2 regions of the Sulfitobacter sp. 1A13353 genome follow, and region 1 is predicted to be linked to the other one. Evidence: riboswitches for the same ligand, from Rfam matches in the RefSeq annotation. Region 1 holds a riboswitch; the other holds the start of a gene.
What was found. Region 1 has a riboswitch for thiamine pyrophosphate ahead of thiD (bifunctional hydroxymethylpyrimidine kinase/phosphomethylpyrimidine kinase). Riboswitches for the same ligand answer to the same signal wherever they lie in the genome.
Positions count from the first base shown of each region.

Region 2: linked by a shared signal. The riboswitch ahead of thiB (thiamine ABC transporter substrate binding subunit) and the one ahead of thiD (bifunctional hydroxymethylpyrimidine kinase/phosphomethylpyrimidine kinase) in region 1 are both predicted to bind thiamine pyrophosphate.

Region 1 covers NZ_JBIFFS010000005.1:252,172-262,455, reverse strand. The annotation lists gene ACGYLO_RS14195 (SOS response-associated peptidase) at 1-459, opposite strand, end outside; gene ACGYLO_RS14190 (ImuA family protein) at 605-1,339, shown strand; gene ACGYLO_RS14185 (Y-family DNA polymerase) at 1,287-2,774, shown strand; gene ACGYLO_RS14180 (error-prone DNA polymerase) at 2,774-6,103, shown strand; TPP riboswitch at 6,215-6,311, shown strand; gene thiD (bifunctional hydroxymethylpyrimidine kinase/phosphomethylpyrimidine kinase) at 6,378-7,181, shown strand; gene ACGYLO_RS14170 (FAD-dependent oxidoreductase) at 7,174-8,154, shown strand; gene thiS (sulfur carrier protein ThiS) at 8,144-8,341, shown strand; gene ACGYLO_RS14160 (thiazole synthase) at 8,345-9,106, shown strand; gene ACGYLO_RS14155 (thiamine phosphate synthase) at 9,103-9,699, shown strand; gene ACGYLO_RS14150 (HesA/MoeB/ThiF family protein) at 9,696-10,284, shown strand, end outside.
Region 2 covers NZ_JBIFFS010000001.1:246,052-256,335, forward strand. The annotation lists gene ACGYLO_RS01235 (6,7-dimethyl-8-ribityllumazine synthase) at 76-558, shown strand; gene ACGYLO_RS01240 (ATP-binding cassette domain-containing protein) at 555-1,247, opposite strand; gene ACGYLO_RS01245 (thiamine/thiamine pyrophosphate ABC transporter permease ThiP) at 1,234-2,790, opposite strand; gene thiB (thiamine ABC transporter substrate binding subunit) at 2,766-3,743, opposite strand; TPP riboswitch at 3,778-3,879, opposite strand; gene aroC (chorismate synthase) at 3,972-5,081, shown strand; gene ACGYLO_RS01260 (DMT family transporter) at 5,092-6,030, shown strand; gene cobO (cob(I)yrinic acid a,c-diamide adenosyltransferase) at 6,101-6,706, shown strand; gene ACGYLO_RS01270 (alkaline phosphatase) at 6,764-8,311, opposite strand; gene pcaF (3-oxoadipyl-CoA thiolase) at 8,518-9,723, shown strand; gene paaA (1,2-phenylacetyl-CoA epoxidase subunit PaaA) at 9,752-10,284, shown strand, end outside.

The DNA of each region.
Region 1 (10,284 bases):
ATAGAGGTTATCGGTGGTCTCGCCGTCCTTGAGTTTTCGCACGCTCGTCCATTGCGTCCAGACCCCGGCGAAGAAGGCCAGCGGGCGGTCTTCGCCAAGCGCGAACCAGATCGGGCGCGAGCGTTCGCCGGGGCGGTTCAGCGGCTCGGAAAAGGCGGTGAAGGGCACCACGCAGCGATGCTCCCGCACCAGCCAGCGCCGCCAATGCGGTGAGGCGATGTTGCGGATGTTCGTGACGCCGCGGTCGGTCTTCTTGCCCTTGAGCGCGAAGGCCGGCGAGGGCATCCCCCACCGCATCATCTCCAGCACCGGGCCGCCATCGCCATGGCGCACCACCGGGGCCGGGTAGTCGGGGTAAATGCCGGGCATCGGCGGCAGATTGCCTGCCTGGTCGTTGATCCCGTCGAACCAGCCGCGGATCGCGTCCTGCCCCTTGGTGAGGGAGTAAAGATTGCACATTGGTCGCCTCCTGTCGCAGCCTTGGCCCAGTAGATGCGGGTTTTCCGCGCCCCGACAAGGGCTTCGCGGGGGCGGCTCAAAATTTTGACAGGGCCGCAGTTCATCGTTTATGAATAGAACAAAATGTGAACATATGGAGTCGTGCATGACAACCGATTCTACATATGGGCAGGTCCTTACCCTGCCGCGGCGACGGCCGTCGACACCGCCCGAGCCGGGGGTTCTGGCCACGCATGCGCCGCTGACGGATGTCTTTCCGGGGGCCTTCGCCAGTGCTTCGGCGAGTGGCTTCGTGCTGTCGCTCTTGCCGCGCGGCAAGGGGCCGGTGCTCTGGGTGCAGGACTTCCTGTCGCGGCGCGAAAACGGCGCGCCCTATACCCCGAGCCTCGCGGCCTTCGGGCTGGAACAGCCGGTGCTGCTGGTCACCGCCAGCCATCCGCGCGACGTGCTCTGGACGATGGAGGAAGGGGCCGCCTGCGCGGGGCTTTCAGCCGTGGTGGGAGAGGTGCATGGCGGGCCGGAGGTGCTGGATTTCACCGCCACCAAACGGCTGTCGCTGCGGGCCGAGGCCTCGGGCGTGCCGCTCTACCTCATCCGCAGCGGCGACCCCGGGGGCCTGAGCGCGGCGCGGATGCGCTGGCGCATCGCCTCCCTGCCCGCGCAGGCGCATCCCGACGATCCGCAGGCCCCGGGCGCGGCCCGCTGGGATCTGGAGCTGTTTCGCGCGCGCGGCCATGCGCCGGGCCGATGGGTGGCCGACCATGAGCCCGACAAACGCCACAGCCCCCGCGCCGCGGATCGTCTCCGTCTGGTTCCCTATGCTGACGATGGAGCGGTGGCGCCGGGTGATCGCCCAATACCGCAGCGTTCCGGGGGATGAGGTGCCGGTGGTCCTGTCGTGCGACGGGACGCACGGGCCGGTGGTCCATGGGCTGAGCACCGCCGCCCGCGCCCGCGGCATCGAGACGGGCGCGCGGGTGGTCGACGTGCAGGCGATCCACCCCGACCTGCATGTCGAGCCCGCCGATCTGGAGGGCGATATCGCCCTGATCAAGCGGCTGGTGCATTGGGCGCGGCGCTGGTGCCCCTGGACCGCGCGGGACGTCGATCACGGGCTGCTGCTCGATGTGACCGGCTGCACGCATCTTTTCGGCGGCGAGGCGGCGATGCTGCGCGATATCCGCAGCCGCTTTGCCCTGCAGGGGCTGACCGCGCGCTGCGCCATGGCCCCCACCCCCGGTGCCGCGCAGGCACTGGCGCGTTTCGGCTCCGGTGCGCAGATCTGCGGGGCCGAGGATCTGGCCGCCGCCCTCGCCCCCCTGCCCGTCGCCGCCCTGCGGCTCGACGCTCAGACCACGCGGCTCTTGGACCGGCTCGGCCTCAAGACCATCGGCGCGCTGAGCGATCTGCCCCGCGCCGCGCTGATGCGCCGCTTTGCCAGCCTCAAGCCCGACCGCAACCCGCTGATCCTGCTCGACAAAGCGCTCGGCCAAGCCCCCGACCCGCTCAACGCCCCGCCGGACCATCGCCACTTCATGACCCGCAGCCGTCTGCCCGAGCCGGTGATCGACCCCGCCCCGCATCTGCCCGCGCTGGTCGAAGACCTCTGCACCCTTCTGGCCCGCGCCGAATTGGGCGCACGGCGGCTGCGTCTGACGATCTACCGGATCGACGGCGATTGGCGCACCCTCGGCGTCGCCACGGCGCGGGCCAGCCGCGATCCGGCGCATCTGCGCAGGCTTTTCGATGGCAAGCTGGAGAACATCGACAGCGGCTTTGGTTTTGACCTGCTGACGCTGGAGGCGACGGACAGCGAGCAGCTGCCGCTGATCCAAGACCACCTCGACGGCAAACGCGACCCCTCGGCGGATGTGGCCGGGCTGCTCGACCGTCTGGCGGCCAAGCTGGGCAGCGACAAAGTGAGTTGGCCCGCTTGGCGCGAGACCCACAAACCCGAACGGGTGGAGCACCGCGTCGACGCCCTGCAAGGCACCCCCGCCGCCGCCCCCACCCTGCTGCGCGAGCGTCCCCTGCGGTTGCTCACCCCGCCCGAGGAGGTGCGCGTCATCTACGCCGTGCCCGAAGGCCCGCCCTCGCAGTTCAACTGGCGCCGCGTCACCTACAAGACCACCCGCCACGCCGGGCCTGAGCGGATCGCCCCCGAATGGTGGCGCGACCGCCCCGGCACCCGTCTGCGCGATTACTATAAAGTCGAGGTCGCGGGCGGCCAGCGCTTCTGGCTCTACCGCGAGGGCGTGATCCACGATGGCCGCGGGGCCGAGCCGCGCTGGTTCCTGCATGGGCTCTTCGCCTGATGCCCGAGCAAGAAGGACATAAGCGCCGCACGCTGGGCGAAGACGGCTTCAGTCCGCCACCCCGGGCGGACTACGTGGAGTTCGGGCTGGCGAGTTGCTTTTCCTTTCTGCGTGCCGCCTCGGACGCCGTCGATCTGGTCGAAACGGCGCATCACCACGGCTATGACAGTATCGGCATCGCGGATCACAACACCCTCGCGGGCGTGGTGCGGATGCATGTGGAGGCCGAGAAGGCCCATATTCGCCCCCTGATCGGGGCGCGGCTGGTGCTGCTCTGTGGGACTGAACTGCTGGCCTATCCGCAGGACCGCGCCGCCTATGCGCGGCTCTCGACGCTGCTCTCGGCGGGCAAGATGCAATCGGTGGACGGGGAATGGCAGCAAAAGGGCGAGACCCATCTGACGCTGGAGATGCTGCAAGGCCACGCCGAAGGGCTGCACCTCATCGTCATGCCGCCCGAGAACCTCGACCTCTTCGCCGCGGGCCTGCCGCGGCTGCTGAAAGCGCTGCCGGGGATGCGCCACATCGGCGCGAGCTTCCTCTACCGTGGCGATGACCGGGCGCGGATCAACCGGCTGGATGCGCTGGCCCGTGCCCATGGGCTGAGGCTGCTTGCCACCAACGATGTGCTTTACCACGCCCGCCACCGCCGCCCGTTGCAGGACGTGATGGTGGCGATCCGCGAGGGGGTGATCGTGCCCAAGGCGGGCTATCTTCTGGCCGCCAATGCCGAACGCCACTTGAAATCCCCCGAGGCGATGGTGCGCCTCTTCGCCGACTGGCCCCATGCCATCGCCGAGACGCGCCGCCTTGCCGACCGGATCGAATTTCGCCTCACCGATCTGGCCTATGAATACCCCCATGAGATCGTCCCCGAAGGCCGCACCCCGATGGAGGAACTGGCCCGTCTCACATGGGAGGGCGCCGCGCGGCGCTACCCCGAGGGCGTGCCCGAGGCGGTGAAAAAGACCATCGAGAAGGAATTCGCCCTGATCGAGACCAAGAAGATCGCCCGCTATTTCCTGACCATCTATGACATTGTGCGCTTCGCCCGCGAGGAGGCTGAGCCGCCGATCCTCTGCCAAGGGCGCGGCTCGGCGGCCAACTCCGCCGTCTGCTTTTGCCTTGGCATCACCTCGGTCGACCCGGCGGTGCATGACCTGCTTTTCGAGCGCTTCCTCAGCGAGGAACGCGACGAGCCGCCCGACATCGATGTCGATTTCGAGCACGAGCGGCGCGAGGAAGTCATCCAGTACATGTACGGCAAATACGGCCGCCACCGCGCCGGGCTCTGCGCCACGGTGATCCACTACCGCCCGCGCTCGGCCATCCGCGAGGTCGGCAAGGCGATGGGGCTGTCCGAAGACGTGACCTCAAAACTCGCCGGCACCGTCTGGGGCAGTTTCGAGGGCGAGATGGACGACGCCCGCGCCCGCGAGGCGGGGCTGGACCTGTCGGACCCCTATCTGCGTATGGTGCTGACGCTGGCCAGCCAGATGATCGGCATGCCGCGGCATCTGAGCCAGCACGTCGGCGGTTTCATCCTGACCGAGCGCCCCCTGACCGAGATCGTGCCCATCGGCAACGGCGCCATGCCCGAGCGCAGTTTCATCGAATGGGACAAGGACGACATCGACGCGCTGCAGATCTTCAAGGTCGATATCCTCGCGCTCGGCATGCTGACCTGCATCGCCAAGTGCTTCGACCTGATCGAGGCGCATTACGACCGCCCGCTGGAACTGGCCACGGTGCCGGTGGAGGATCACGAGGACGACGCCACGGGGCGACCGACCTACGACATGCTCTGCCGCGGCGACAGCCTTGGTGTCTTTCAGGTGGAAAGCCGCGCGCAGATGGCCATGCTGCCAAAACTGCGCCCCCGCGTCTTCTATGATCTGGTGATCGAAGTCGCCATCGTCCGCCCCGGCCCCATTCAGGGCGACATGGTCCACCCCTATCTGCGCCGCCGTCAGGGGTTGGAGAGCGTCGTCTACCCCGCCCCCGGCCCAGCCTATCCGCAGGACGAGCTTTTCAGCATCCTCAGCCGGACGCTGGGCGTGCCGATCTTTCAGGAACAGGCGATGAAAATCTCCATCGACGCGGCACAGTTTTCCCCGACCGAGGCGAACGAGCTGCGCAAGGCCATGGCCACCTTCCGCTCGCGCGGGACGATCGAGAAGCTGCAGGACAAGATGGTGGGCCGCATGACAAAACGCGGCTACGATCCGGTCTTCGCGCAGCGCTGCTTCGACCAGATCAAGGGCTTTGGCGAATACGGTTTCCCCGAAAGCCATGCGGCGAGTTTCGCCAAGCTGGTCTATGTCTCGTCATGGATGAAATGCCACTACCCGGCGGCCTTTGCCTGCGCGCTCTTGAACTCGCAACCGATGGGGTTTTACGCGCCGGCGCAGATCGTGCGCGATGCGCGTGAACATCAGGTCGAGGTGCGGCCCGTGGACGTGAACCTCTCGGACTGGAACTGCACGCTGGAGCCTTGTGGCGAGGGCTTTGCCCTGCGCTTGGGGCTGCGCATGGTGGACGGCCTGCAGGAAAAGGCGGGCGCGCGGATCATGGACCGGCGCGAGACGCCTTACGCGGATGTCGAAGACCTCAAGAGCCGCGCCGGGCTGGATGCCAAGGCGATCCGCCAGCTCGCCGCCGCCGATACGATGCGCAGCATGGGGATCGACCGGCGCCAAGCGCTCTGGCAGGCCCAAGGGCTGCGCGACGCGCCCGCCTTGCCGATCTTCGACCATGTCGAAGCCTCGGCCCGCGGCCCGGAGCCGGAGGTGCATCTGCCGGTGATGCCGAAGGCGGAGCAGGTGGTGGCCGACTACCAGACGCTGCGCCTGTCGCTGAAGGCGCATCCGATGTCCTTCTACCGCGGGAGCCTTGCGGCGCAGGGGTTTTCCTCGGCCCGGGACCTTTCGCGCATGGGCCACGGGCGGCGGGTAAAGCTGGCGGGGCTGGTGCTGGTGCGCCAGAAACCCGGCAGCGCCAAGGGGGTGTGTTTCATCACGCTGGAGGATGAATTTGGCGTCGCCAACCTCGTGATCTGGCCCAATATGTTCAAGCTCTACCGCCCCACGATCATGTCGTCGCGGCTTCTGGTCGTGGAGGGGCGCGTGCAGACCGACGGGCGGGTGATACACGTGGTGGCCGAGCGGCTTGAGAACCGCTCTGACCGGCTGGCAGCACTATCGGAGGCACCGATGCCCGGCATCACGACGCGCGGCGATCACCCAACCCATCCGCTGCCCGGTCAGGTGGCCATGCACGGCCACCCGCGCGATGCCAAGGTGATCCCCAAATCGCGGGATTTTCATTAACGAATCCTCATGCAATGCATGAGGTACACACCGCAACTACATGATATAAAAAGCAAACCAATAAATAACCGATCCCCTGTTGACCCTCTGAACGCCCCTCGCTAGCCTGCCGGAAATCCGTTGGGGTGCCGCAAGGCTGAGAGGTGAAAACCGACCCATCGAACCTGATCCGGGTCGTACCGGCGTAGGGAACGGAAGCAAGCATCGGCCCATCCGGGCGGTCGTTTACCCCGTATCTCCATGCCCTCGGCCCATCTAACGAATGGGGGGCCGAATGGCGTTTCAAGCACTAACGATTGCGGGGTCCGACAGCGGCGGCGGGGCGGGGATTCAGGCCGATCTCAAGACCTTCAGCGCGCTTGGCGTCTATGGGGCCAGCGTGCTCACCGCCGTGACCGCACAGAACACCCGCGCCGTCACCGCGGTCGCCATGATCGCGCCTGCGATGATCCGCGCGCAGATGGCGGCGGTCTTTGGCGATCTGGCCATCGGCGCGGTCAAGATTGGCATGTTGGGCGACCCGGCCACGATCTCCGCCGTGGCCGAGGAGCTGGCCGACTGCGCCGCGCCCATTGTGCTCGACCCGGTGATGGTGGCGAAATCCGGCGATGCGCTCCTCTCTGCCGAAGCGGTCAAAACCCTGCGCGACCGGATGCTGCCCCGCGCCTATGTGCTGACGCCAAACCTGCCCGAGGCCGCACGGCTGCTGGACACAGAAGAAGCCACCGACGAGGCCACCATGCTCGCGCAGGGCCGCGCGCTGCTGTCGCTCGGCCCCCGCGCGGTGCTGATGAAGGGCGGCCATGGCAAGGGCGAGACCTGTGTCGATCTGCTGATTTCCGAGGCCGACACCCTGCGCCTTTCCGCGCCCCGCCAGCAGACGGCGAACACCCATGGCACCGGCTGCACGCTCTCTGCCGCCATTGCCGCCGGTCTGGCGCGGGGCCAGCCTCTGCCGCAGGCGGTGGAAGCCGCCCATAGCTATCTGCAACGCGCCATTGCCGCGGCGGACGCCCTCAACATCGGCCATGGCCACGGGCCGGTGCATCATTTTCACGGCGTTTGGCCCCATGAGTGATGTCACGATCATCGGCGCGGGCGTGGCAGGGCTCTGGGCCGCGCGGGCCTGTCTGGCGCAGGGGCTGCGGCCAAGGCTCGTTGACCGCAAAGGCCCGCCCGGGCCGCACGGCTGTTCGTGGTGGGCGGGCGGCATGCTCGCCCCCTTTTGCGAAGGCGCGCTGAGCGAGCCTGCGGTGGTAACCCATGGGCGGCGTGCCGCGGCGCTATGGGGGAAGATCACGGAAGTCACCCATCGGGGCACGCTGGTCCTCGCCCCCGAGCGGGACCGCGCGGAATTGCAGCGTTTCGCCGCCCGCACCGAAGGCCACAGCGACTGCGACGCCGAAGCCATCGCGGCCTGTGAGCCGGACCTCGCCGGGCGCCATCGCCGCGGGTTGTTCTTTGCCGAGGAAGCGCATCTGAACCCGCGCCAAGCGCTGCAAGACCTGACCCATGCGCTGGCCGCCGAGGGCGTGACGGTTAAGACCACGGCCCTCACCCCTTCGGAGGTCACAGGCCCGGTGATCGACTGCCGCGGCATGGTGGCCCGCGACGCTCTGCCCGGTTTGCGTGCCGTGCGCGGCGAGATGATCCTGCTGCGCGCGCCTGAGATCGCCCTCACCCGCCCGATCCGCCTGCTGCACCCGCGCCATCCGCTCTACGTCGTGCCGCGCGGGCAAGGCATCTACATGCTGGGCGCGACCCAGATCGAAAGCGCCAGCCGCAGCGGCATGACCGCCCGCTCGGCGCTGGAACTGCTCTCAGCCGCCTATGCGCTCGACCCGCGCTTTGCCGAGGGCGAGATCATCGAGATGGGCGCCGACCTGCGCCCGGCTTTCGCCGACAACCTGCCCGGCATCGTGCAGCGCGGGGCGGTGCTGCATCTGAACGGATTGTTCCGGCACGGTTTTCTCATGGCGCCCGCCTTGGCCGAACAGGCTGCGGGCTTTCTGGCAACAGCGACAACGGGGGATTTATTCCGTGAAGATTGAAGTGAACGGCGAGACGCGTGAGGTCACCGCCGCGCAGCTTGACGCGGCATTGGCAGAGCTGGGCTGGGGCGAAGCGAAAGTCGCCACCGCCCTCAACGGCAGCTTCGTTCCCGCAGGCGCGCGGGGCGAGACCATGCTGAGCGACGGCGACCGGCTCGAAGTGCTCAGCGCCATGCAGGGGGGCTGAACGATGCGCGATTTCTACGGCACCACCCTGCCCCTGCCGCTGATGCTGGGCACCGCGCGCTACCCCTCGCCCGCAGTGATGGAGGCTGCCTTTCGCCAAAGCGCCGCGCCGGTCGCCACGGTTTCGCTGCGCCGCGAACAAGGCGCAGGACAGGCGTTTTGGGACATGGTGCGCGGCTTGGGCGTGCATCTGCTGCCCAACACCGCCGGCTGCCATTCCGCGCGCGAGGCGATCACCACGGCGCAGATGGCGCGGGAGTATTTTGGCACCAATTGGATCAAGCTCGAGGTCATCGGCCATGCCGACACGCTGCAACCTGACCCCTTCGGGCTGGTCGAGGCTGCCGAGGCGCTCTGCGCCGATGGCTTCGAGGTCTTCCCCTATACCACCGAGGATCAGGTGCTGGCCGCGCGGTTGGTCGATGCGGGCTGCCGGGTGCTGATGCCTTGGGGTGCGCCCATCGGCTCGGGGCTGGGGCTGAACAACCTGCACGGGCTGCGCAGTCTGCGGGCAGCATTTCCCGATGTGGCCATGGTGATCGACGCGGGCCTCGGCCTGCCCAGCCATGCGGCACAGGCGTTGGAGATGGGGTTCGACGCGGTGCTTTTGAACACCGCCGTGGCTGAGGCCCGCGACCCCGCCGCCATGGCCGAAGCCTTTGCGCTGGCCTGCCGCGCGGGCGCGCTTGCCGCCGCTTCCGGCCCTATGGGCCAGCGCGACATGGCCGTGCCCTCCACCCCCGTCATCGGAAAGGCTTGGCTATGAGCTTGCCGCGTTTCTACCCCGTCTTCGATAGTGCCGCATGGGTCGCGCGGGCCGTGCCCTTGGGCGTGAAGCTGGTGCAACTGCGCATCAAGGACGCGCCCGAAGAGGTGCTGCGCGCCGAGATCACCACCGCGCTCGACCTCTGCCGCCAGCACGGCGCACTGCTGGTGGTGAATGACCATTGGCAACTGGCGATTGAACTGGGGGCCGATTGGCTGCATCTGGGGCAAGAGGATTTGGACAGTGCCAACATCCCCGCGATCCGCGCCGCCGGGCTGAAGCTGGGCCTGTCGACCCATGACCATGCCGAGCTTGACCGCGCGCTGGCCCTCGCCCCCGATTACATCGCCCTCGGCCCCGTCTATCCGACCATTCTGAAAAAGATGAAATGGACCGAACAGGGCCTCGACCGGCTGACGGAATGGAAGGCGCGGATCGGGGACATTCCGCTTTGCGCCATCGGCGGCATGTCTGTCGCCCGTGCGCCGGGGGCCTTTGCCGCCGGGGCCGATACGGTGGCGGCGGTCACGGATATCACGCTGAACGCAGACCCCGAAGCGCGGGTGCGCGAATGGCTTGAGGTGACGGCATGAGCCGCTATGTCCGCCAGACCGTTCTGCCGCAGGTCGGTGCCGGGGGGCAAGCGCGGCTCACGGCGGCGCATGTGCTGGTCGTCGGGGCCGGAGCGCTGGCGGTGCCTGTGCTGCAATATCTCGTCGGGGCCGGTGTCGGGCGGATCACATTGGTCGACGGCGATCAGGTGGCCTTGAGCAATCTGCACCGCCAACCGCTCTACCGGATGGACGATATCGGCAGGCCCAAGGTCCGTGCCGCCGCCGAGGCGATGGCGGCGCTGAACCCCGAGGTGACGCTTGCCCCGCGTGCCGAATGGCTCACCCCCGCCAATGCGCCCGCCCTGCTGGCGGACTGCGATATCGCGCTCGACTGCGCCGACACTTTCGCCGCCAGCCTGACCCTGTCGGACGAAGCCCGCGCGCAGGGCAAACCGCTGATTTCAGCCTCGGCCCTTGGGCTGTCGGGCTATGTCGGTGGTTTCTGCGGGGGTGCTCCCTCGCTCCGCGCCGTCTTCCCTGACCTGCCGCAGACGGCAGCGACATGTGACACGGCGGGCGTCTTGGGGCCCGTGGTCGGGATGATCGGCGCGGCACAGGCGCAGA
Region 2 (10,284 bases), on a different contig from region 1:
AAAGACGGGGGCGAAGCCTCGGTCGTTGCGCGTGATCGCCTTGGGTGGACGTGTCTGAACCTAAAGGAGATCACCATGACACAAGAACGTTCCGCCCGTTTCGCCTTTGTGCGTGCAAGCTGGCATGCGGATATCGTCGACCGCGCCTATGACGGGTTTACCGAAGTTATTGACGCCGCGCAGGTGGACAGCTTTGCCGTTCCCGGTGCCTTTGAACTGCCGCTCATGGCGCAGCGTCTGGCCAAGACGGGCCGCTACGACGCCGTGATCTGCGCGGCCTTCGTGGTGGATGGCGGCATTTACCGGCATGACTTCGTAGCGCAGACGGTGATCGATGGGCTGATGCGCGTGGGGCTGGACTGCGACCTGCCGGTGCTGTCGGTCTCGCTCACGCCGCACCACTATCAGGAAACGGATCATCACAACGCGATCTACCGCGATCATTTCGTCACCAAGGGGCGCGAGGCTGCGCAGGCCGCCCTTGGCATGACCCAAGCGCTGGAGAAGTTTTCTTCAAAAGAAAACGGCGCGGAAATTTCAAAAATTTCCGCCGCCTAGCCGAGATAGGCGCGCAGGGCCGGGGGCGGGTTGTCGAGCAATTCCGCCGCCGGTCCCGGCGCATGGGCGCGCCCGCCTTCGACAAAGATCACCTCATCCGCAATGCGGCGCACGTCATCGGGGGCATGGGTCACCATGATCAGCCCCGCGCCGGTCTCACGGGCGAGGTCTTGGACCAGATCCAGCATCTCGACCCGCAGCGCCGGGCCGAGCGCGGCGAAGGGTTCGTCCAACAGCACCCAAGGCCGCGCCTGCACCAGCACCCGCGCCAGCGCCACGCGGCTTTGCTGCCCGCCCGACAGCGCGCCCGGGCGTTTGGCGGCATGGGTGGCAAGCCCCACCCGCGCGAGGGCGGCATCGACCGCCTCCCGATCCGCTGCTTTCAGCCGCAAATCGGGGCGCAGGCCAAGGCCGACGTTCTGCCGCACGGTGAGATGCGGGAATAGGTTGTTGTCCTGAAACAGCATCGTCATGCCGCGCTGGCCGGGATGTTGATCCGTGATCTCCTCCCCCTCCCGCAACAACCGCCCCGCCGCCACCGGCACGAACCCACAGATTGCCGCCAGCAGGGTCGACTTGCCCGACCCGGAGGGGCCGATCACCGCGTAGTTGCGCCCCTGCGCCAGTGTCATATCGGCCGCGAGGGAGAACTCGCCCCGCTCAATGCGCATATCTTCAAGCGTCAGCATGCCAGCGCCCCCATTTGTCGCAGATGAAAAACACCGCCAGCGCCAAGACCAGCAAAAGCAGCGCTGCGCCCGCCGCGGCCTCCATCCGGTAGGCGCCCATCAGACGGTACATCTGCAAAGGCAGCGTCGCACGTTCCTGATCGGCGAAAAGCGCGATCACGCCGAGATCCCCCACCGAGAGCGCCCCCGTCAGCCCGGCGGCAAAACCAAGTTGCGGGCGCAGACGCGGCAGGACCAGCAGCCGCCACAGCGCCCAGCCTTTCATGCCGAGGGTCTGGGTCAGGGGGCCATAATCCTTCAAGGTCTCGCGCAGGCGCGGCACCAGAATGCGCAGCACGAAAGGCAGCGCCATCAGCGCGTTGACCAAGGCGGTGACCGGCAAGCTCAGCCGTGCCGGGTCCAGCACAGGGTTGATCAAGATGAACCACCCCGTGCCAATCATCAGCGGAGAGGCCGCAAGCCCCATCAGGCCAATCGCCTCCACCCCGCCGCGTCGCCGGGTGGCGATCCAGCCTGCCATCGGCAGCGCCAGCAGGGCCAGCACCGCCACGCTCAACCCCGCCACCAGAATGCTATTCCCGGAGGCCTGCCAGACCGAGGCAGGCAGTTGCGCGACCCCCGCCAGCCCGCGCAGCACCACGGCCCCCAGCGGCAGCAGCAAGAACAGCGCGGCGAGCGCGATCACCAGCCCGTCCAACGCTCGCTGCACGCCGCCCCGCGCATCCCAGCGGCGCAGGGGGCGGTCCAACCCGCCGCCCAAGCTGATCGGCGGGATCAGCCAAAGCGCTGCCACCGCCGCTGCGCCAGCCAGAACAAGCTGCACCACGGACAGAAGCGCGGCGCGCCCCAGATCAAAGTCAAACCGAAAGGCCTGATAGATCGCCAATTCAACCGTCGTCGCCCGCGGCCCACCGCCTAGCGTCAGCGCCACGGCGAAACTGGTCAGGCAAATCACAAAAATTAGCGCCGCCACACCGGGCAGCACCTGCCGCAGCATCGGCCATTCCAGCGCCAGAAACAGCGCCCGCGGCGTCATCTGGAGCTGCCCCGCGAGCCGAAACCGCTCGGACGGGATGCTCTGCCAGCCTTGCAGCAAAAGCCGCGTCGCAAGCGGCAGGTTGAAGAAGACATGCGCCAGAACCACGCCATGCAGCCCGTAGATTGACACCGGCGGCAGGCCAAGAGCCGCGCCAAACTGGTTCAGCACGCCCGAGCGGCCAAAGACGGTCAGCAGCCCCAGCACCGCCACGATCACCGGCAGAATGAAAGGCGCGCCCAGCAGCGTGATCAGCGCCCCACGCCCCCAGAACCGCCGCCGCGCCAAGGCCCGCGCCACCGGCACGGCCAGCAGCACCGAAAGCACCGCCGACCAGACCGCCTGCGTCGCGGTAAACCGCACCGCCGCCCAATCCGCCGGGCCAAGCCCTGCGCCCACATCGGCTGCCGCGAAAACGGCGACCAAAGCGGCAAGGATCAGCCCCGCCACCAGCGCGGCGGCGAAAAGCCCCGTCTTGCCGCTTAACGCGACAGCGCGGTCAGCCATTCGTCCAAAGCCTCCTCACGGAGCGCGGGGACCTCGCCGTTCGGTACCAACAGCGCCTTGCCGGGCTGGATCATGCCCTCGAACCCTGCGGGCAGACCGCCTTCGGGCGTCACGGCGGGATACATCCAGTTGGTCGTCGGCAGCACCGATTGCGCGGCATCAGAGACGAGGTATTGCAAGAACCGATCCGCCAGTTCCGGCTGATCCGACCCGGCGAGCTTCCCCGCCACTTCGATCTGCATGTAATGGCCCTCGTCGAACAGCGCCGCGGTCTTGCTGTCGTCCTCCTCCGCGATCAGGTGATAGGCCGGAGAGGTGGTGTAGCTCAGCACCATATCGGCTTCGCCTTCGAGGAAGAGTCCGTAGGCTTCGGACCACCCTTTGGTCACGGTCACGACGTTATCCGCCAGTCCTGCCCAAACCTCAGGTGCGTCGTCGCCGTATGCCGCTTTGACCCACATCAGCAGGCCCAAACCGGGCGTTGAGGAGCGCGGGTCTTGGATCACGATTTTCAGATCGCTTTCGGCCAGCGCTTTGAAATTACCGGGCGCGCCCAGATCGGTGCCGTGGACAAAGGCGAAGTAGCCCCAGTCATAGGGCACGAAGACCTCGTCTTCCCAAGTGATCGGCAGGTCATAGTCGGCCTGCAACCCGCTCGGCGCAAACAGATCGGTCTCTTTCGCGGCGGCGACAAGGCTGGTGTCCAGCCCCAGCACGATATCCGCGTCGGACCGTGCGCCTTCAAGCTTGAGCCGCGCCAGCAAGGCCGCACCGTCGCCCATGCCGACGAATTTCAGATCGCAGCCGCAGTGGGCCTCGAACCCCTCTTCGATGGCCGGGCCCGGCCCCCATTCGGTGACGAAACTGTCGTAGGTATAGACCGTCAGTTCAGGCGTCTCGGCCCATGCGGCCGATGCGCCCATGACGCCCGCAGCAAGTGTAAGATACTTCATCGCATCCTCCTTTTGCGGCGAAAGGTAAAAGGTGGATGTCTGTCCTGACCTTCCCTCCGCCGGTGTTAACCGGTTCAGGTTCAACGGGTCCGCACAGCATGCACATCTCAGCCCAAAGGCCCCCCGAGGTAGCGTCAGGGGTAGATCGGACCTGCACAATTGGCAAGGCAAATCCCCTTGAGGCAGGGCGCTGGCCCGGCTAAGGGTTTGACAACAGGAGGTCCGCCCATGTCGATCAACAGCTTTGGCCATCTTTACCGGGTCACTACATGGGGCGAGAGCCACGGGCCCGCCCTTGGGGCGACCATCGACGGCTGCCCCCCCGACGTGCCGATTGACGAGGGCATGATTCAACATTGGCTCGACAAGCGCAAACCGGGCCAGAACAAATACACCACTCAGCGGCGCGAAGCGGATGAAGTGCGGATCCTGTCGGGCACCTTCGAAGGGGTCACCACCGGCACGCCGATCCAGTTGATGATCGAGAACACCGATCAGCGTTCCAAAGACTACGGCGACATCAAGGACAAGTTCCGCCCCGGTCACGCCGACATCACCTATTTCCAAAAATACGGCATCCGCGACTATCGCGGGGGTGGCCGTTCCTCGGCCCGGGAAACCGCCGCGCGGGTGGCGGCGGGCGGTCTGGCGCGTGAGGCGATCAAGGCGCTGGCGCCGGAGCTTCAGATCACCGGCTACATGGTGCAGATGGGGCCGCATAAGATCGACCGCGATGCCTTTGACTGGGACCAGATCGACCAAAACCCCTTTTGGGTGCCGGATGCCAAAGCAGCGGCGGACTGGGCCGACTACCTCGACGGGCTGCGCAAATCGGGCAGCAGCGTCGGCGCGATCATCGAAGTGACGGCGCGCGGCGTGCCTGCGGGCCTCGGCGCGCCGGTCTATGGCAAGCTCGACACCGATCTGGCCGCCGCGATGATGAGCATCAATGCCGTCAAGGGCGTGGAGATCGGCGAGGGCATGTCGGCGGCGATGCTGACCGGCGAATTGAATGCCGATGAGATCACCATGGGACCCGATGGGCCGGAATATTCCTCGAACCACGCCGGCGGCATCTTGGGCGGGATCAGCACCGGGCAGGATGTGGTGCTGCGTTTCGCGGTGAAGCCGACCTCCAGCATCCTGACCACGCGGCGCACGATCACGAAACAGGGCGAAGAGACCGAGATCATCACCAAGGGCCGTCACGATCCCTGCGTCGGCATCCGCGCGGTGCCGGTGGGCGAGGCGATGATGGCCTGCGTGCTGCTGGATCACCTGCTGCTGCATCGCGGACAGATTGGCCAGAACCGCGGCATAATTGGCCCCGAGGCGTGAGGATCAAAGCATGAAAGTCGATGATTTCTCCGCCCGCCCCGCCCTTGGTGTCGGACTGAAAATCACGGCGATCCTGCTTTTCACCTGCATGTCCGCGATCATCAAATCGCTGGCCGACGAGGTTCCCGCCGGGGAGTCTGTCTTCTTCCGCTCCTTCTTTGCCATTCCAGTGATCCTGATCTGGCTGGCACAGCGCGGCAAATTGAAGAGCGGGCTAAAGACGCAAAACCCGATGGGCCATGTCTGGCGCGGGCTGTTCGGCACCACGGCGATGGGGCTGACCTTTACCGGCCTCGGCCTGCTGCCCCTGCCCGAGGTCACGGCCATCGGTTTTGCCACACCGATTTTCACCGTCATCCTCGCCGCCGTGTTGCTGGGCGAGAAAATCCGCCTGATCCGCGTGAGTGCTGTGGCGATCGGGTTGGTGGGGGTGATGATCATCCTCTGGCCGCGTTTCACCAGCATCGGCACGATGGAGCAGACAGCCACCATCGGCGCGTTGCTGATCCTGATGGCGACGATGGTGCGCAGCCTCGTGCAGATCCACATTCGCCAATTGGTACAGAACGAAGACACCGCCGCAATCGTCTTTTACTTCTCCTGCACTGCCTCCCTGCTGGCGCTTTGCACCCTGCCCTTCGGCTGGGTCATCCCCGATCTGCAAACCTTTGGCCTGCTGGTCCTCGCCGGGTTGATCGGCGGGGTGGCGCAAATCCTGATTACCTCGGCCTATCGCTTCGGCTCGGCCTCGATGCTGGCGCCCTATGACTACTCCTCGATGCTTTTCGCCATTTTGCTGGGCTATGTCTTCTTTGCCGAACTGCCCACGATGATGATGCTGGCGGGCGCGGCGTTGGTGATCAGCGCGGGCGCGCTGGTGATCTGGCGCGAGCGGCAGTTGGGGATGGAGCGTGGCAAGGCGCGATCTGTCACCGATCCCAAAGCGTGATCGAATGCGGGCTTTCGCCCGGCCCGGCCTCTCCCTATGGTGCCCCGAAACCGGATAGAGGAGATGACCGATGAGCGACGCGGATCCGAAAGATCACAAGGAAAAGATGCAGCAGCGTCAGGCCGAACAGCGCGCCAAGGTGGCCGAGTTGCAAGACCCGGACAAGGGTCTGGTGCTGGTCCATACCGGCCCGGGCAAGGGCAAATCCTCTTCCGCCTTCGGCGTCGTGGTACGCGCGCTTGGCTGGAAGCAGCGCGTCGGCGTGGTGCAGTTCATCAAGGGCAAATGGAAAACCGGCGAACGATTGTTCTTTGAACGGTTGGACGAGGTGACATGGCACACGATGGGCGAAGGCTTCACTTGGGACACCCAAGACCGCAACCGCGACATCGCCGCCGCCGAGGCCGCATTCGGCAAGGCGCGCGAGATGATGGAGAGCGGCGACTATGACCTTGTGGTGATGGATGAGATCAACATCGCCATCCGCTACGAATACCTCAAAATCGAAGACGTGATCGCCGGGCTTGACGCCCGCGACAAGCGCACCGCCGTGGTGCTGACAGGCCGCGACGCCCGGCCCGAGCTTTGCGACTATGCCGATCTGGTAACTGAAATGTCCGAGGTTAAACACCCGTTCAAAGCGGGCATCAAAGCACAGCGCGGCGTCGACTACTGAAACGAAAAGGATCGCCCGCTTCCGGGCGATCCTCTGGCTGTGCCATGCAGAGGGCGCTTAGATCGCCGCGCCCTTGGGGTCGAGCGTAACCGAGTAGAGCTCGGTATCGGCGCGGTCCATCAGGCGCACTTTCATCTGCTGGGTCTTGGCGTCGATATCGACCAAGCCAAAGAATTGCAGACCGGCGGAGGGCGGCAGGTTCACCTGCCCTTCTTCGGGCGCTTTGACGTATTTCAACTCGGGGCCAAAGGTGCCGTCCAATTCGTTCGGGCCGAAGGTGCCGGCGTGCAGCGGGCCCGAGACAAACTCCCAGAACGGGTCAAAGTCCTGAAACTGCGCTTTGTCGGGGTTGTAGTAATGCGCGGCGGTGTAATGCACATCCGCCGTGAACCAGACCACGTTGTCGACCTGCGCGGTCTTGATGAAACGCAGCAGCCCCGCGATCTCTTGCTCGCGGCCCTTGGCGGCACCATTGTCGCCATTGGCGACCGCCTCGGCCCCGCCGCCGACGACCAGACCGATGGGCATGTCGCAGGCGATGATCTTCCATGTGGCCGCCGAATTGGTCAGCTCGCGCTTGAGCCATGCCATCTGCTCGGCCCCGAGGATATCGGTGGCCTGCGACATCTCGGTCTGCATGTTCTCGCTGTTCGGCCCCCGGTAGCTGCGCAGGTCGAGGAAGAAGACATCCAGCATCGGACCGTAGTTGATCTTGCGGTAGACCCGGCCCGGCTCGGCGGGGGTGATGCGCAGCGGGGTCATCTCATGGAAGGCCTGCGAAGCGCGGGCGGCGAGGACATGGATCGACTTCTCGCTATAGCGGTCGTCTTCCATCAGGCTGCGCGAGGAGGACCAGTTGTTCACGACTTCATGGTCGTCCCACTGCATGAAGGTCGGCACATGGGCGTTCATCTCGCGCACATGGGCGTCCATCAGGTTGTATTTCCACTGACCGCGGTATTCGTCCAGCGTCTCAGCCACCTTGCGTTTCTCGTCGATGATGGTGGTGTTCTTCCACATCGTGCCATCGTCAAGCTGGACCTCATCCTCAAGCGGGCCATCGGCATAGATGGTGTCACCGGAATGCAGGAAGAAGTCGGGGCGGTGTTTGGCCATGGTCGCATAGGTGCGCATGCCCTCATCGTCGATGCCCCAGCCCTGACCGGCGGTGTCACCGGACCAAGCAAAGCGCACGTCGCGGCGCGCGGTGGGCGCGGTGCGGAACTGGCCGATGATCGGCTCGGAGGTGGCGTTGATGTCGCTCAGATCGGCGGCGGTGAAGCGGTAAAAGATATCCTGATCCGAGGGCAGCCCTTCGACCAGACGTTTCACCGCCAGATCGTGGTTCGGCAGGGCGTTCATCGGCGCAAGCTGGCGCGCGTTGGCAAAGCTTTCGGTGGTGGAGATTTCGACCTTCACCCGCGCCGGGCGGTCGGTCCGGGTCCAGATCATGCCGGACTGCGTGTCGACATCGCCCGATTGCACCCCATGGGTAAACATCGGGCGCGAGGCCGCACGGCTAAGGCTGGGCATGGCAAGGCTTGCGGCAAAGGCGGTGGAGCCCGCCAGCACAGCGCGACGGGTCGGGCGGATCAGTTTGGTCATCGTGAGCTTCCTCTGAGGGTGGCGATGGCGGCACAGAACCCCCGATGCGTGACAGATGGCCGACAGCTGCGTGACTCTTTGGCAAAGCTTTGGTGACAGCGCGATGACGTGTTACCAAAATCCGTACCCTATTTTCTTTCCGTAACATTTTGATTGAACCGAATCGCCCCGATGTGTAGATTGCGGTGCAACAACAGGAGACCCCCATGCAGGCATTCATCTGCGACGCGCAGCGCACCCCCATTGGCCGTTACGGCGGCGCCCTCTCTTCGGTTCGCGCCGATGACTTGGCCGCCGTGCCGTTGAAGGCGCTGATGGAGCGGAACCCTTCCGTCGACTGGGCGCGGGTCGATGACGTGATCATGGGCTGCGCCAATCAGGCGGGCGAGGACAACCGCAACGTGGCACGCATGGCGTCGCTATTGGCCGGTCTGCCGGTCGATGTACCGGGTGCCACGATCAACCGTCTCTGCGCCAGCGGCATGGACGCCGTGGGCGCCGCCGCCCGGGCGATCCGCGCGGGCGATATGGACCTCGCCATCGCCGGCGGGATCGAAAGCATGTCGCGCGCGCCATTCGTGATGCCCAAGGCCGAAACCGCCTTTTCGCGCAGCAACGCCGTCTATGACACCACCATCGGCTGGCGCTTCGTAAACCCGAAGATGAAGGCGCAGTTCGGCGTGGATTCCATGCCCGAGACCGCCGACAACGTCGCCGCCGATTATGACGTGTCGCGTGAAGATCAGGACGCCTTCGCCGCGCGCAGCCAGGAACGCTATGCCGCCGCCGCCGAGAAAGGCATTTTTGCTGAGGAGATCGCCCCGGTCACCATTCCACAGCGCAAGGGCGAGGATATCGTCGTCGACAGCGACGAACACCCCCGCCCCGGCACCACGCTGGAAAAACTCGGCAAGCTGCGCGGCATCAACGGCGCGGATCTCACCGTTACTGCCGGCAATGCCTCGGGCGTGAACGACGGTGCTGCGGCAATGCTGCTGGCCTCTGAGGCGGGCGTGAAGGACCACGGTCTTGCCCCCATCGCCCGCGTCGTCGCCATGTCCGCGGCGGGCGTCGAGCCACGCGTTATGGGCATCGGCCCGATCCCTGCGGTGCGCAAGGTGCTGGACCGCGCGGGCCTCACGATCGAGCAGATGGATGTGATCGAGCTTAACGAAGCCTTCGCGAGCCAAGGCCTCGCCACGCTGCGCGCCCTTGGCGTGCCGGACGACGCACCCCATGTGAACGCCAACGGCGGCGCCATCGCAATCGGCCACCCCCTTGGCATGTCCGGCGCGCGTCTGGTGATGACGGCGGCGCTGCAGCTCAAGCGGACGGGCGGCAAATACGCGCTATGTACCATGTGTGTGGGCGTGGGTCAGGGCGTTGCCCTGATCCTCGAAAACGCAGGCTGACACTTCTTTCCTCGAAAGGAACGGACCGATGTATGCACAGATGATCAAATCCACTGGCAAGGGCGTCAAATCCCTCGACGAGATGGACCCCGACGAGCGCGCCTTTCAGGAACGCATCGACGCGGGCGGCAAGATCGAGCCCAAGGACTGGATGCCCGACGGCTATCGCAAGAACCTGATCCGCCAGATCGGACAGCATGCGCATTCCGAGATCGTGGGCCAGTTGCCGGAAGGCAACTGGATCACCCGCGCGCCGACGTTGGAGCGCAAGGCGATCCTTCTGGCCAAGGTGCAGGACGAGGCCGGCCACGGTCTCTACCTCTACTGCGCGGCGGAAACGCTGGGCGTGACCCGCGACCAGATGACCCGCGACCTCCTTTCCGGGAAGATGAAGTATTCCTCGATCTTCAACTATCCCACGCTGACATGGGCCGACATGGGCGCCGTGGGCTGGCTCGTCGATGGTGCCGCGATCATGAATCAGGTGCCGCTGCAGCGCACCTCCTACGGGCCCTACGCCCGTGCCATGGTCCGCATCTGCAAGGAAGAAAGCTTCCACCA